Regions from separate parts of the Zhaonella formicivorans genome, predicted to be linked through region 3. Evidence: riboswitches for the same ligand, from Rfam matches in the RefSeq annotation. Region 3 holds a riboswitch; each other region holds the start of a gene.
What was found. A riboswitch is a leader RNA that binds a small molecule or an ion and turns the genes downstream of it on or off. The one in region 3 is predicted to bind cyclic di-GMP.
Positions count from the first base shown of each region.

Region 1: it holds a riboswitch for cyclic di-GMP, as region 3 does, so the genes downstream of both, EYS13_RS11600 (CpXC domain-containing protein) here and EYS13_RS06175 (HD domain-containing phosphohydrolase) in region 3, are expected to answer to the same signal.
Region 2: it holds a riboswitch for cyclic di-GMP, as region 3 does, so the genes downstream of both, EYS13_RS07190 (helix-turn-helix domain-containing protein) here and EYS13_RS06175 (HD domain-containing phosphohydrolase) in region 3, are expected to answer to the same signal.
Region 4: it holds a riboswitch for cyclic di-GMP, as region 3 does, so the genes downstream of both, EYS13_RS03405 (type II secretion system F family protein) here and EYS13_RS06175 (HD domain-containing phosphohydrolase) in region 3, are expected to answer to the same signal.

Region 1 covers NZ_CP085524.1:2,376,039-2,379,321, forward strand. Annotated here, with positions in the region: gene EYS13_RS11590 (hypothetical protein) at 1-95, opposite strand, end outside; gene EYS13_RS11595 (lysoplasmalogenase family protein) at 353-1,054, shown strand; gene EYS13_RS11600 (CpXC domain-containing protein) at 1,095-1,277, opposite strand; cyclic di-GMP riboswitch class I at 1,330-1,413, opposite strand; gene EYS13_RS11605 (ATP-binding protein) at 1,493-2,815, opposite strand; gene EYS13_RS11610 (ferritin-like domain-containing protein) at 2,971-3,283, shown strand, end outside.
Region 2 covers NZ_CP085524.1:1,441,986-1,445,268, reverse strand. Annotated here, with positions in the region: gene EYS13_RS07205 (ABC transporter ATP-binding protein) at 1-61, shown strand, start outside; gene EYS13_RS07200 (carboxymuconolactone decarboxylase family protein) at 290-583, opposite strand; gene EYS13_RS07195 (CBS domain-containing protein) at 740-1,201, shown strand; cyclic di-GMP riboswitch class I at 1,273-1,356, shown strand; gene EYS13_RS07190 (helix-turn-helix domain-containing protein) at 1,369-1,986, shown strand; gene addB (helicase-exonuclease AddAB subunit AddB) at 2,159-3,283, shown strand, end outside.
Region 3 covers NZ_CP085524.1:1,235,577-1,238,859, forward strand. Annotated here, with positions in the region: gene EYS13_RS06170 (STAS domain-containing protein) at 25-348, opposite strand; gene EYS13_RS06175 (HD domain-containing phosphohydrolase) at 508-1,278, opposite strand; cyclic di-GMP riboswitch class I at 1,397-1,482, opposite strand; gene EYS13_RS06180 (YolD-like family protein) at 2,220-2,540, shown strand; gene EYS13_RS06185 (DNA polymerase IV) at 2,540-3,283, shown strand, end outside.
Region 4 covers NZ_CP085524.1:707,554-710,836, forward strand. Annotated here, with positions in the region: gene gspE (type II secretion system ATPase GspE) at 1-658, shown strand, start outside; gene EYS13_RS03400 (type IV pilus twitching motility protein PilT) at 669-1,724, shown strand; cyclic di-GMP riboswitch class I at 1,816-1,901, shown strand; gene EYS13_RS03405 (type II secretion system F family protein) at 1,967-3,172, shown strand; gene EYS13_RS03410 (type II secretion system protein GspG) at 3,201-3,283, shown strand, end outside.

The sequences.
Region 1 (3,283 bases), 1.1 Mb from region 3:
GTGCCGGCCTCAAAATCGGCGGCTTTGGTAGTGGATCCAAGTTTCTTATATTTTTTGTCCCCGCTGGTGATCAAACCTCTGGTCCTGATTGCCATTTGTTCACCTCCCATCTCTTTTTTATTATTGGTTTTCTCCGGCAAAGTTATTATTTCAATTTATGAAATAAACATTTTTTTCTAGTTTCTGCGTTATTTAATCAAAAACAGTTTAACTCAAGTTCCCGATTCTAAATTAAGCCTTGAAGGCATATAGAGTACCAGGGATTGGCCCTCTCCCCCGTGAGGCGCCAACTATTGCGCGGTTAAGAGTAATATAACTTAGACTGTTTTCCCCCAAGGGGAGGGCACAAAAAATGAACAACGTGCAGCGGCGCGTGCTGTCAACATTCTTACCCCTTACAGTCCTGATTTTAATCCTGGATAATATCTACCCTTGCTCTAATGCCGTATACTACGTCAAATACACCACCACGGTCAGCCTTTTTTTAACTGCTTTCGCCCTCAGGAAAAAATACCCTGAACAGATACTGATGACAACAGCTGTTTTTTTCGTGGCGGCAGCCGACTTTTTCTTTGTATTTTCCAGGACTATGCCTGAACTTAATGTCAACAGGGAAGTGGCAGGCACATTGTTTTTCCTGCTGGCTTATTTGACATTGATTTATGCATGGCAAAAAAAAATCAGGCAAAACAGAAATGAAATACTGGCAGCGCTGGTGGTAACGACTATTTATACTCCTTCTTTTCTCAAACTTTACCCCCATATTGGCTGGACGCTGCTTCCCGGGGCAGCCTTTTTTGGCCTGGTGCTGTGTTATCTGGCCTGGACTGCATTATGCACTGTATTCAGGGGTTATTTCCTCCCAAGAGCTTCCTACTGCATTGCGCTGGCAGGGCTTTTGATGTTAATCAGCGATCTGGGGGTTGCCCATGCCGTTTTCAACCCGGCATTTGCGGGGCGGTTCGTGCCCTGGCTGTCCAACTTTATCTGGGCCACCTACGTCCCCGCCTGGACATTGGTTGTCTGCCTGATTGCCGAAGACAAACTGAAATAAAAACCCCCAGCACCACAGCCGGAACTCGTGGTCTGGAGGTTTAAGCTCTTAAGCCGGCATCCGCGTAAAGAAGCGGATTATATAATTTTTCCACATAGCCGCATTTGGGACAGCTGTAAACTGAATACTGCACTTCCCTGGCACAATGGATGAGCACCTGCCTTTTGCATGACGGGCAATTGCATCTCCGGTCTGTTTTTGTCCTCCCTTTAACTTTATACATTGCATCCGTTCTCCCTCACCACAAACAAAAAACCGAACCCCGGATGGATGCATTCGGCGGCCCGGCTGTCATAGACTCTGTCTTTAGACCCGCAGCTTTGCGCCCTTGCCTTTCGGCAAGTTTGCCTTTTTCTAACAAAACAAGACACTATTTAACCAGTGCATATACTATTCGGCATAAATTGCCAAACTCCTCTTTTGTTTTATAAAGTTAAATTAATGCTGCCCTTCTCCGGTTTTAATAGTTTCGCCCCTCAGCTTCCCTTCCAGATAGTCTACAAACTGCCTGGCCACCCTGCCGGAACGTCCGCTGTGCCGCAGTTCCCACTGGATTGCTTGCCGCTGTAATTCAGGCAGACTAACACTTAGGCCCCTCTTTTGGGCTAAGCCCTCCACAATTTTTAAATATTGCTTTTGGTCAGGAGCAATGAAAGTCACCGTTAAGCCAAAGCGGTCGCCTAAAGAAAGTTTTTCCTGCATGGTATCTGCAGGATGTACTTCATCCTGCTGCCGTTCTTTAAAACTTTCCCGAACCAGGTTGCGGCGGTTGGATGTGGCATAGATCAACACATTTTTCGGCCTGACTTCCACTCCCCCCTCCAGCACAGCTTTCAGCGCCTTATACTCCACCTCGTAGTCCTCAAAGGACAGGTCGTCAATAAACAGGATAAAATAAAGGGCATAATCCTTGATGTGCCGTAAAATAAGCGGCAGGTCCGCCAGATCCTGTTTTGTCACCTCCAAAAGCCTTAAACCCCGGCTGCCGCAAGAATTCACCAGTGCTTTGACCGTGGACGACTTTCCTGTCCCGCGGTCACCATATAGCAGCACATTGTTGGCCGGTAAGCCCGCCAAAAAAATCTCCGTATTCTCCAGCACCTGGGCCCTTTCCCGCTCATAACCGATTAAGTCAGAAAGCCCGATGGGGTCCGGAGCACTTACACCGATCAGCTGCTTTTGTTCCCCATCCCAGCGCAGAACCCGGTACCTGCCAAAAATCCCTATGCCTTCCCTGGCATAATGAGCACTAAGCAGCTCCAAACACTGGTTCAAATCTTCTGGAGAAAGCTTTGGCCGTTCAAATTTTTGCCTGAAGTCAAGGCATACGGCCCGGCGTTTTGGCAGAGCGGGGCCCAGCAGAGCTTCCCAGCCGGGGACTTCTAATCCCAAGCCCTCCCTGCCGGGAAATTTCCAATGGTAAAGGCGGTGTAAACACTGCAAATCGTGTAAAGCGGCATTTTTCACCCCGGAGCTGATCTTCCTTGCCCAGCCCCCGGCCTGCCTGCTGAAAGGGTTTTCATCCCACAGTATTAAATTTAGCAAATGGTTTTTCCAGCCATCGGCCAGAAAGTGTTCATCCTGCTCTGCCGCCAAAGCCAAAGTGAAAAATAGCCTGCTGTAGGCGGTCAATTTGTCGTTTTCAGCGCTTTGCCGGGTTAAGTCCAGCATTGCCTGGACTGCTTCGTCATTTAATATCCTCCTGAATAAAGTCAGCCTACCCGCCAGCAAAGTAAAATCGGCTTTGCTAAAGTCCTGCATAAAAAAGTCACTCCTAAAGAATTTTGTTTTTATTATAATTATGGCGACCGGTGAAAGCAATGCTTTGCCAGTAACACCAGTGCCTTCCAATTCATAAGATATAACAGGTATTATCAGTCGGACGATGGTCCGAAAAGAGAAGGGGTGAATCTCGCATGTCCTATTATGGTTGGGAACCGCCTTATAACCAGTGGAACAGCCATTACCCTGGTCCTGAGCGGCCCCGTCAATTTAAAAACCGGCAGCAATTTATGATGGATTTGGAAAGAGGTCTCCACGGCGAAGCGGAAGCAATTGCCTTTTATACTAGTTTACTCAGGATGGCCCCCGATGATTTGGCCAGACGAAATATTCGCCATGCTTTGGAGGACGAACGCAAGCACTATAGGCAGTTTTCGGAACTTTACCGCCAGCTGACAGGCATGTCGCCGGAGGTGCCAATACCTCCCCCTGCAGTCATACCCGACT
Region 2 (3,283 bases), 210 kb from region 3:
GAAGTTGTTTGAACGGACCAGTGGAAGCGCTATGGTCAACGACCGTTTGCTGTTGGCATAGCTAAAACACCTCCCTGCTTTATAAGGCTTGAGTGTCGGGCTGTCAACAAACTATTATGTGCTCGAATGTATTATGGAGCGGGACAGGTTTCGCCCTAGGCCGAAGGCTTTGCAGCCGCTAACGGTGTGCGAGCTTGTCCAGAGCAAATAATACATTTGAGAAGTGTTCATAAGCTGGCTCTTACTATCCTTGTAGGATAGGGGGTCAGTTTTTTAATTATGCAGGTGATTATGAAGACAGTGTTTCCCCCATCTCCTGCCTCAAAATTAGAAACCCTTCCATGGTCTTGGGAAATCCTGCCGTAGGTGCCACCAGCATGATGGCGTGTTCAATTTCTTCCCTAGTGCACCCGCTTTTAATTGCTTTAATGATATGGGTGCGTAAGGCATATTCGTACTGACAGGCGGTTGACAACGCTACTTTGATTAGCCAGCGGGTCTTTTCGTCCAATGGCCCTCCTTCATAATGGACCAGTTTGCCGTAGTCCTCGTAAGCTTCGTATATTTTCCCATGCTTATCCATAAAGTATTTCAGGTTTTCTTCTATGGTGTCCAATTTACCCCATCCTTTTCTTTAAAAAGATTTCCTCCTTTATATTGCTACCCTAAATGCGAAAAAATATTCCTTGTGATATTTTCGCAAAGATAGCTATAATAACTTTGGGAGGGAAATGCAACCATGAACATCGCCTTTTTTCTTTTGCCCAAAGACGAAGTAGTTTATTTGACGCCCCAATCAACTATTAGGCAAGCTTTAGAAAGAATGGAGCGGCACCGCTATACAGCAGTTCCCATTATCGACCGGGAGGGCAGGTACGTGGGGACCCTAACCGAAGGGGATCTGCTGTGGAAGATAAAAAATACACCTGGTCTGAGCTTTGAAAATGCTCACAAATACACTTTAGAAGAAGTGCCGCGCCGGATGGAAAACAAACCGGTACGGATTGATGCGGAAATGCTGGATCTAATTAGCTTGGCTAAGGTACAAAATTTTGTACCTGTTGAGGATGATATGGGGATCTTTATCGGGATTGTGCGCAGGAGCGAAATAATTGAGTATTGTGCCCAATTGTTGGCCAATTGTCATGAGCAAGTACAGGAGGGTAAAAATACAGCGGAACATAGCTGTGAGCTTTTATAAAAATAAAAATTTTAACTAAGTTAAGCCTGCAAAGGAGGATTTATTGCAAAAATAGCAAAGTAAAATAGTAACCAACGAAAAGGCAAAACCGGCTAAAGCCGGTGACGCAAAGCTATAGGGCCTAAAGCTGAAAGCTATGGCAGCCAGCTGCCGAAAGGAGAATTACGATGTTTCCCGTCAAGAAAAAGAAGTTTTACGGCAATTGCCCTTCCTGTAAAGGCGATTACCTCATTTACCGCTTCCGCAGTTTTAATAACGCTTATTTTTCTTGTGCCAAATGTGGCTATACCCAGGTTATCTTTGATCCCTGGGAGCCGGTGGGGGTGGTGACTGGGGGCAGCAGCAGGAAAACAGCCGCTATTTACAATGAGGCAAACAGGGCAGCCCGGAGACGGCAAGAAGGCAGACCACAAGAGCCGGAAAAACAAACGGAGAGTTTAGAGCAGTTGAAAGAAGTTTTGCGGGAAATAGCGGAAAATCAAACCACCATCAACGCCAAGGTAGATACTATACTCGGTTTGGTCAGAGAACTAAAGCAGGCAGGACTCCTGCCTGTGGAATACACTGGGCAAAATACCCATCCGGTGAACATGGCGGCGCTTGATGACGAAGAGTATTTGTCTACCGTAAGGGCTGCAGAACTGCTGGGCTTCACTACAAAAAATGCTTATCAAAAAGTATTGAATCTGATCCATAAAGGTAAGTTGTCCGCCAAAAAACCCGGCAGGTCATATATTGTGGCTAAAACTGAATTGGAAAGATTTTTGATGGAAAATAATATTTAACAGCCACCTCCCCTTGTTGCAGAGGGGAGGATTATTTTTGGTTCAGAGCTCTATATGGCTCGTCAAAAGAAGGAGCGGACACAAGGGTTAAGATTTTCAGGGTATATGATGAGTATTTATTGTCAGCATGCACTAAAGGTTTTTTGAAAATATGCGCCGAGGAGGGGAAACATTGAGCTTACAGTTTATTCTCGGGCGGGCCGGTTCGGGCAAAACCCATACCTGCTGGGAGGATATCAGGTGGGAATTGCAGCAGGCAGAGGTAAGCCAGCCTTTAATTCTCCTCGTCCCGGAACAAGCCACCTTTCAAAATGAACTGGCATTAGCCTCTACCCCTGGTTTGGGGGGGATTATGCGGGCCCAGGTCCTGAGCTTTCAACGGTTAGCCTGGCGTGTGCTCCAGGAAGTAGGTGGATCGGCCCGGGTACTGCTGGATGACTTGGGAAAAAGGATGGCGCTCCGGGGGCTTGTGGAGCAGCATAAAGATAAGCTGCAGCTTTTTTACCGCGCGGCTGACCAGCCGGGTTTTATTGATAGCCTGGCCGCTGCCCTGTCTGAATTAAAAGCCTATTGCCTTACTCCTGCGACTATTAAAGGGATTTTGGATTCCGGCCTGCTGGCTGCTCACGGTTTGCTTGGCGTGAAACTACAAGACCTTTATTTGCTTTACCAGAAATTAGAGGAATACCTGGCCTCACAATACCTGGACCCCGATGACTACCTGCTGCTCTTGGCTGAACGCCTAGAAAAGTCCCCTACTGTGCAGGACGCCAAAATCTGGCTGGACGGTTTTTCAGGCTTTACGCCCCAGGAATACAAAGTATTGGAAAAGCTTCTGCAGGTTGCCGGAGAAGTGAAGATAACCCTTTGCTTGGAACCTAAGGGCAGCTCTCAAAAGCCTAATGAAACAGAACTGTTTTATCCTACTAAGGAAACCTTATTTAAAGTGGAGTCCTTAGCCCGACGGTTAGGGGTAACAGTCAGGGAGCCAGTGGTGCTTGCTGCTGCCGTACCTTACCGCTTCCGGGAGGCAGAGGAGTTGGCCTACCTGGAAAAGTACTTTTTTCAGCGCCCTGCCGCTCCTTATCGAGGCCAAACTTCGCGCATAAAATTAGTAGCTGCCGCTAACCGCCGGGCGGAAGTGGAAGGGGTTGCCAGAGAGATTGCCAGGCTGAGCCGGGAGCAAGGCTTGCGCTGGCGGGAAATAGCTGTGATCTTAAGGGATTTGGAACCTTACGAGCAATTAATCGCCACCGTTTTTACCGACCACGGCATTCCATTTTTTATCGACCGCAAG
Region 3 (3,283 bases):
GTAGTCAGTAAGGCCCAGGATGATTTAAAATGATGAGCGTTTAAAGTGTTCCTCACCCAAGAAAGCCGGTACGCCCATCACATCCAATACCTCGTAAACATCTTCGCTAAGGTTGCAAACGGAAAACGGCTGTTGGTTCTGGTTCAGATCTTTCCAGATAGCCAGGAGACTTCCCACACCAGTAGAGTCCACAAATTCTAAACCAGCCAGGTCGAAAACAATCAGCCCGTTAATAGGTTTATGTTTTTCATAAAAAGTTTTAAATTCAGGTACAGTGGAGAGGTCAAGTTCCCCGGCTACCCTCAGGACGGTGGCTTGATCTTCTAAACTAACAGATAAAGACAACACGCTGAACACCTCCGGACCGTCTGTAAATTACTTTATTGCTAAATGCGTCCTTCTTCAAACGCATTGCAGCTGCCACTCTATCTAACCTGATAGTAATGCGTTTCGCCGGCATACTGAAAACATGGCTCCGCGTCGCATTTTTCACCAACCTTCTGCCTATCAGCCCTTCCCGGCTGCATTTCCTTTCAATTGCCACAATATTACCAGCAAACGGTCCAGCCATTGGCTCTGGGCGTATACCAGCGGATGTGACAACGTGACGTATGAATCCGCCAATTGTACAAGCCATTGCTTTTCCTCGTCTATCTGCCTTTCCAGCCTGGCCGGGTCGCGATAGGTGGCAGTCTGCCAGAAAGGCTCTTTCGCCAGAGCAGCCACCAGCTCCGGGTCGAACTGGGAACCGGCACCCTGATAGACTTCTTCCAGCGCTTCATACATTTTTAAAGGCAAGTGGTAAGGACGTAAGGAAACCATGGCATCCAGGGCATCGGCCAAGGCAATGACCCGGGCGCGCCAGGGGATCTGTTGTCCCCTCAGACCCTCGTATCCCTTTCCATCCCATCTTTCGTGGTGATAGCGGACCATTTCCACCAGGAGCCTGTCCCCTCCCCTCTCTGCAACCAACGAGGCGCCCCGCCAGGAGTGTTCCTTTAATTGCACCCATTCCTCTTCCGTGAGCGGTCCCGGCTTGTCGATAATGTCGCGTGAAATTAACATCTTTCCTACATCATGGCAGAGCGCCCCGGCAATTAAGATTTCCTGCTCCACTTCGTCAAGACGGAGGAAAGTGCATATTCTCATGCATAGATTGGCCACATTGGCGCTGTGGAGGAATAATCTGGGCCAGGACTCTTTCATCGACTTTAACAGGTCGCCTATCCCCGTTAGCTCTATAGGTACCGCCCCCTTTTTAAATTTTCTGTCCGTCATTTTATTGTCGACCTCCATACCAGAACATTAACGGACAGACGTATTTTATGAACAAAAACGACAGCCCGACCAGAGCTGCCGCAACAGAACACATTTAAAACAATAACAATACCTTTATCACGGCAACCTGGCAGTCATACCCTCTAGGGCTACAGACCCATGGCTTTGCGCCCCACCCTTTCGGGTGGTTTGCCTTTAGCACAATAAAGTTTTTTTACCCAACATTTTAAGTGCATGATTCAATATCGCCGGAATACAAAAGTTTCTCCAGCGGTCAAAACGTTCGCGTTTAAAGAATCCTTCTTACAGGATAAATGAATGAGGAAACAATGCGGAAATAAATCCTTTGACAAGAAAGGGGTTTGATGCGCCCCGCTGTCAACCCCACGAAACGCAAGGGCAAACCTAGGAGGTAGGTTAGAAAGACAAGTTAAAAATGCAAACGTTCCAAAGGACCAGAAGTGCAAAGAAAAAGGGGAGAAAATTAGAATTATCCATAAAATGGTACTAATTACATATAATACCCCCCCCCCCCCCCGAGGGGAGCATATGTTCTGGTAGCATAGTCTAACGCTTTCATCTTCCCGGTCATTCCTCTCCATTTCTTTCTCTCATAAAACTATTTCAACAAAAATTGCCGTTTTCCTGCCCTCCTTCCCCATTTTTCGAAATACAAATTCATAACTACCGACACCAAAGCCATGTCTACAGATAGGATACCGGCGCCGGCATCTATCATGTGTTTTCACGACAAAATTCGATTTTTTATGTTAACTTAACTGCCGCATGAGTGATTGCCTCATTCGGCAGCTTTGGCTGTCGAAGATTAGCAGAAAAGAATTTGGTTATATTTCCATAATTTTAATATTACTGCTCCCTTGCCAAACAAATGTTCCCTGTGATATCATCTTTATTGTCAAACATTTGTTTGGGGTGAATTTATGGCGAGCAATAGTAAAAACATTATCTGGGAAATGCACCGGTTAATGCTCCCAGAAGTAACTGAAGCAATACATCGAAAAGAAGAAAAAAAGAAACTGGTGGAGAAACCAATGCTCTCGGAAGATCGCTTGGAAGAGTTAGAGCACAGCCTTCGCGAATGTCTGGAATTAGCACGGCCAGCAAGGTTTACGTACTATCGAGCCGGTATTATCAAGTCAGTGATGGGAGTACCTATTAAGGTAAAAGGCTCATATCTGGTCCTTTTTCACCAGCTTGGTGAACTTTTTATTCCACTGAAGGATTTATTGGATATTAGCTAATGGGACAACGGGTAATAATGCTTGTAGATATGAATGCCTTTTACGCATCGGTACACCAGGCAATGGATCCTTCTTTGCAGGGCAAACCGGTAATTGTGGCGGGCGACCCCGATAAGCGGCACGGAATTATTTTAGCTAAAAGTTACGAATGTAAGAAATATGCGAAGCTTGCAACCGGCATGCCTTTATGGGAAGCCAAAGCCTTGATTCCCCACGCCATTGTTGTTAAGGCGCAAATGGATCTATACGTTAATTACTCCGCCCATATCAATGAAATTCTGCATGGCTTCACACCCCTGGTAGAATCATTTAGCATCGATGAATCTTTTTTAGACGTATCTGGTTGTGAGAAACTTTTTGGTAACCCTTTGGAAATAGCAAAGAAGATTCAAAATAAAATTATGCATGAAGCCGGTATTCCCTGTTCCATCGGCATTGGTGCTAACAAGCTTTGTGCTAAGCAAGCTGCAGACTTTAAAAAGCCCATGGGCATTAGCACCCTCTGGCCGCATGAGATTAAAGAAAAGCTTTGGCCACTGCCGGTGAAAGAGTTATTTGGCGTTGGATCCCGCCTGGAAAGAAGAATGCACCTGCTCGGCATTAAAACAATTGGTGATTTAGCTAACTTTGATACTCGGATTTTAAAGAGCCGGTTTGGCGTGGTTGGATTATACCTCTGGCGCTGCGCCAATGGAATTGATGATGGTCCGGTGGATCCTTATTCCCTGGACACAGCTAAAAGC
Region 4 (3,283 bases), 530 kb from region 3:
TGAAGATCCGGTTGAATATGTTTTAGAAGGAATCAACCAGATCGGGGTCAATACCAAAGCCGGGCTTACATTTGCCACCGGCTTGCGTTCCATCCTTCGCCAAGATCCTGATGTAATTATGGTGGGTGAAATCAGGGACGGAGAAACGGCTGATATTGCAGTGCGGGCTGCAACTACCGGTCACTTAGTGTTCAGCACTTTGCACACCAACGATGCCGCCGGAGCCTTACCGCGCCTGATTGATATTGGAGCGGAGCCATTTTTGGTGGCTTCCTCTGTGGCAGGTGTAGTAGCCCAGCGGTTAGTGCGCGTAATTTGTCCAAAATGTAAAAAGGCATATCAAGTCCCACCCGGTGCGGCGGAAAGGCTGTTTTTGGCAAAGCCGGAAGGAGACTTGACCATTTTTAAAGGCGTTGGCTGTCGGGAGTGCGGTAATACGGGCTATAAAGGGCGCATGGCAATACATGAGGTACTGCATGTTACCAGGGAAATTCGGGAGCTGATTATGGAAAAGGCGCCGGCGGAAACTATTAAGCAGCAAGCGGTAAAACAGGGCATGGTGACTTTAAAGGAGGATGGCGTACAAAAAGTGTTGTGCGGGCTGACTACAGTGGAGGAAGTAATGCGGGTTGCTTACAGCGAAACGGCAAGCTGGTAGGAGGGAAAAAATGCCCATTGATGATTTGTTAAATCAGGCAGTTAAGTTTAAGGCTTCTGATGTACATTTGACTGTAGGAAAGCCGCCGGTGTTCCGGATTAACGGCGATTTACAGCCCCAGCAAAGTTATGGTATTTTATTGCCCGAACACACCGAAGGGTTAGTAAAAGAAATTCTAGATGAAGAGAAGTTTAAGATTTTGGCCCAAAACGGAGAATTGGATTTTGCTTACTCTGTTCACGGTTTGGGAAGGTTCCGGGTGAATGCATTTTACCAACGGGGCACCGTCAGCATGGTGTTAAGACTGATTAATGCTGAAGTACCTGCCCTAGAGGAGCTAAATCTGCCTGCCGTACTTGTGGACTTGACCAAAAAGAATAAGGGCTTGGTGCTGGTAACAGGGCCCACCGGGAGCGGCAAATCCACCACCTTGGCGGCAATGGTTGACAGGATCAATTCTGAGCGCAGCTGCCATATTATCACTTTGGAGGACCCGATCGAGTACATGCACCAGCACAAAAAAAGCATAGTAAACCAGCGGGAAATCGGTTCCGATTCCAAAAGCTTTGCTACGGCCCTCAGGGCTGCGCTGCGCCAGGACCCTGATGTTATTATGGTGGGGGAGATGCGCGATTTAGAAACTATTGCTACTGCCCTTACCGCAGCCGAAACGGGCCACCTGGTTTTTGCCACATTACATACTGGAAGCGCTGCCCAGACCATTGACCGGATTATCGATGCTTTTCCGCCTCACCAGCAGTACCAAGTCCGGGTGCAGCTGGCAGAAACACTCCAGGGAATTATCTCCCAGCAGCTGCTCCCGCGCGTAGACTGTCCCGGGCGGGTGGCTGCAGTGGAGGTACTCATAGCTACGCCGGCTGTGCGCAACCTGATCAGGGATGGGAAAACCCACCAGATTTACTCCAGCATTCAGACCGGAATGAAATACGGGATGCAAACAATGGATATGGCATTAAAAAACCTTTACCAGGCAGGTATAATCGGTCGCGAGGAGGTATACTTACGCGGCAGCGACCCAGCCAACGTGAATATAATGCTGGACTAAAGGGTTGTAATAAAAAATGTACGGGCATAAAAAGGAATTTTAGACATGAAGGCGAATATATAGTCTGCACAGCCAAATAATGTGTTGATCCCCAAATATTAGGCAAACCTGTCGAAAGGCAGGGACGCAAAGCTGCGGACCTACAGACAAACAGTCTATGGTAGCCGGGCTGCCGAAGGTTTAATCATGTAACCCGGTACCCGGCTTTTTGCGTACTCTTCAGCTTTAGGAAGTGTTTAGTAGTGCCAACTTATAGTTACCGCGCCAGGGATTTATCGGGACAGCAGGTGAAAGGCCTCCTGGAGGCGGAGAACAGGGAAGCCGCAGTGGAGAGGCTCCGGGAGCAGAAACTATTTATCACTGCAATCCACGAAGCGCGAGCCTCATCCATTACCTGGCGGACAATCAGACAGGAAAAAATCCCGGGCCGGCATATGGCGGTGTTTTGCCGCCAGTTTTCCACCATGATTAACGCCGGCTTGCCCGTTTTAACCTCATTGCTGATTTTAAAGGAGCAGACAGAGAACAGAACATTGCGCCAGGTAATAGGGCAGGTTGCCCAGGATTTGCAAAAGGGCGAAACCCTGGCTGATGCTTTCCGGGCCCATCCTAAGTTAATCCCTGACCTGATGGTCAATATGGTGGAGGCTGGGGAGGTTGGCGGCGTGTTGGACGAGGTGCTCTCAAGACTGGCTGTTCATTTTGAAAAAGAGCACGCTATGCGGGAAAAAGTAAGGTCTGCCATGACTTATCCGGTGGTAGTGCTATGTGTGGCATTATTGGCGGTGATTTTTCTTTTAACATTTGTTTTACCTGCCTTTCAAGGGATTTTAACAAATTTAGGAGTGGAAATGCCTTTTTTGACCAAGGTGATTCTGGGCATAAGCGCTTTCTTGCGCACCTTCTGGTATCTTGGCTTATTGTCCATAACACTTTTTGCCGTTGGAGTAAAAAAAAGCTTAGCAACCGAGCGGGGCAGAACAGTTTGGGATAAATTCACCCTTAAAGCGCCTGTATTGGGCGCTTTAACCCAGAAGGTGATCATTTCCCGCTTTGCCCGAACATTAGGGACTTTGTTAAAAGGTGGCGTTCCTATTCTCCAGGCTCTTGAGGTTGTTAAGCGCACTGCGGGTAACAGGGTTGTTGCTGAGGGAATTAGCAAGGCTCAGGTCAACATCAGGGATGGCGGGGGTATGGCTGGGCCCCTGGCCGAATGCGGAGTATTTCCTCCCATGGTAATTCAAATGATCGCTATAGGGGAGGAAACGGGGGTGCTGGACAGCTTGCTGGAGAAACTCAGCGACTTCTATGACGGGGAAGTGGACAACATGGTCAGCAGGCTCTCCAGCATTATCGAACCGCTGATGATCCTCTTTTTAGGCGGTATAGTTGGTTTCATCATTTTGGCAATCCTGTTGCCGATGTTTAAGATTATTGGTTCTATTTAAGTGGGAAACCGGGAAAGGAGGTGAAACCATGCTGAAATGGTTTAGGAAGCTGCTGAAGGATGAGAAGGGCTTTACTTTGATTGAGCTAATGGTGGTAGTTGTAATCATTGG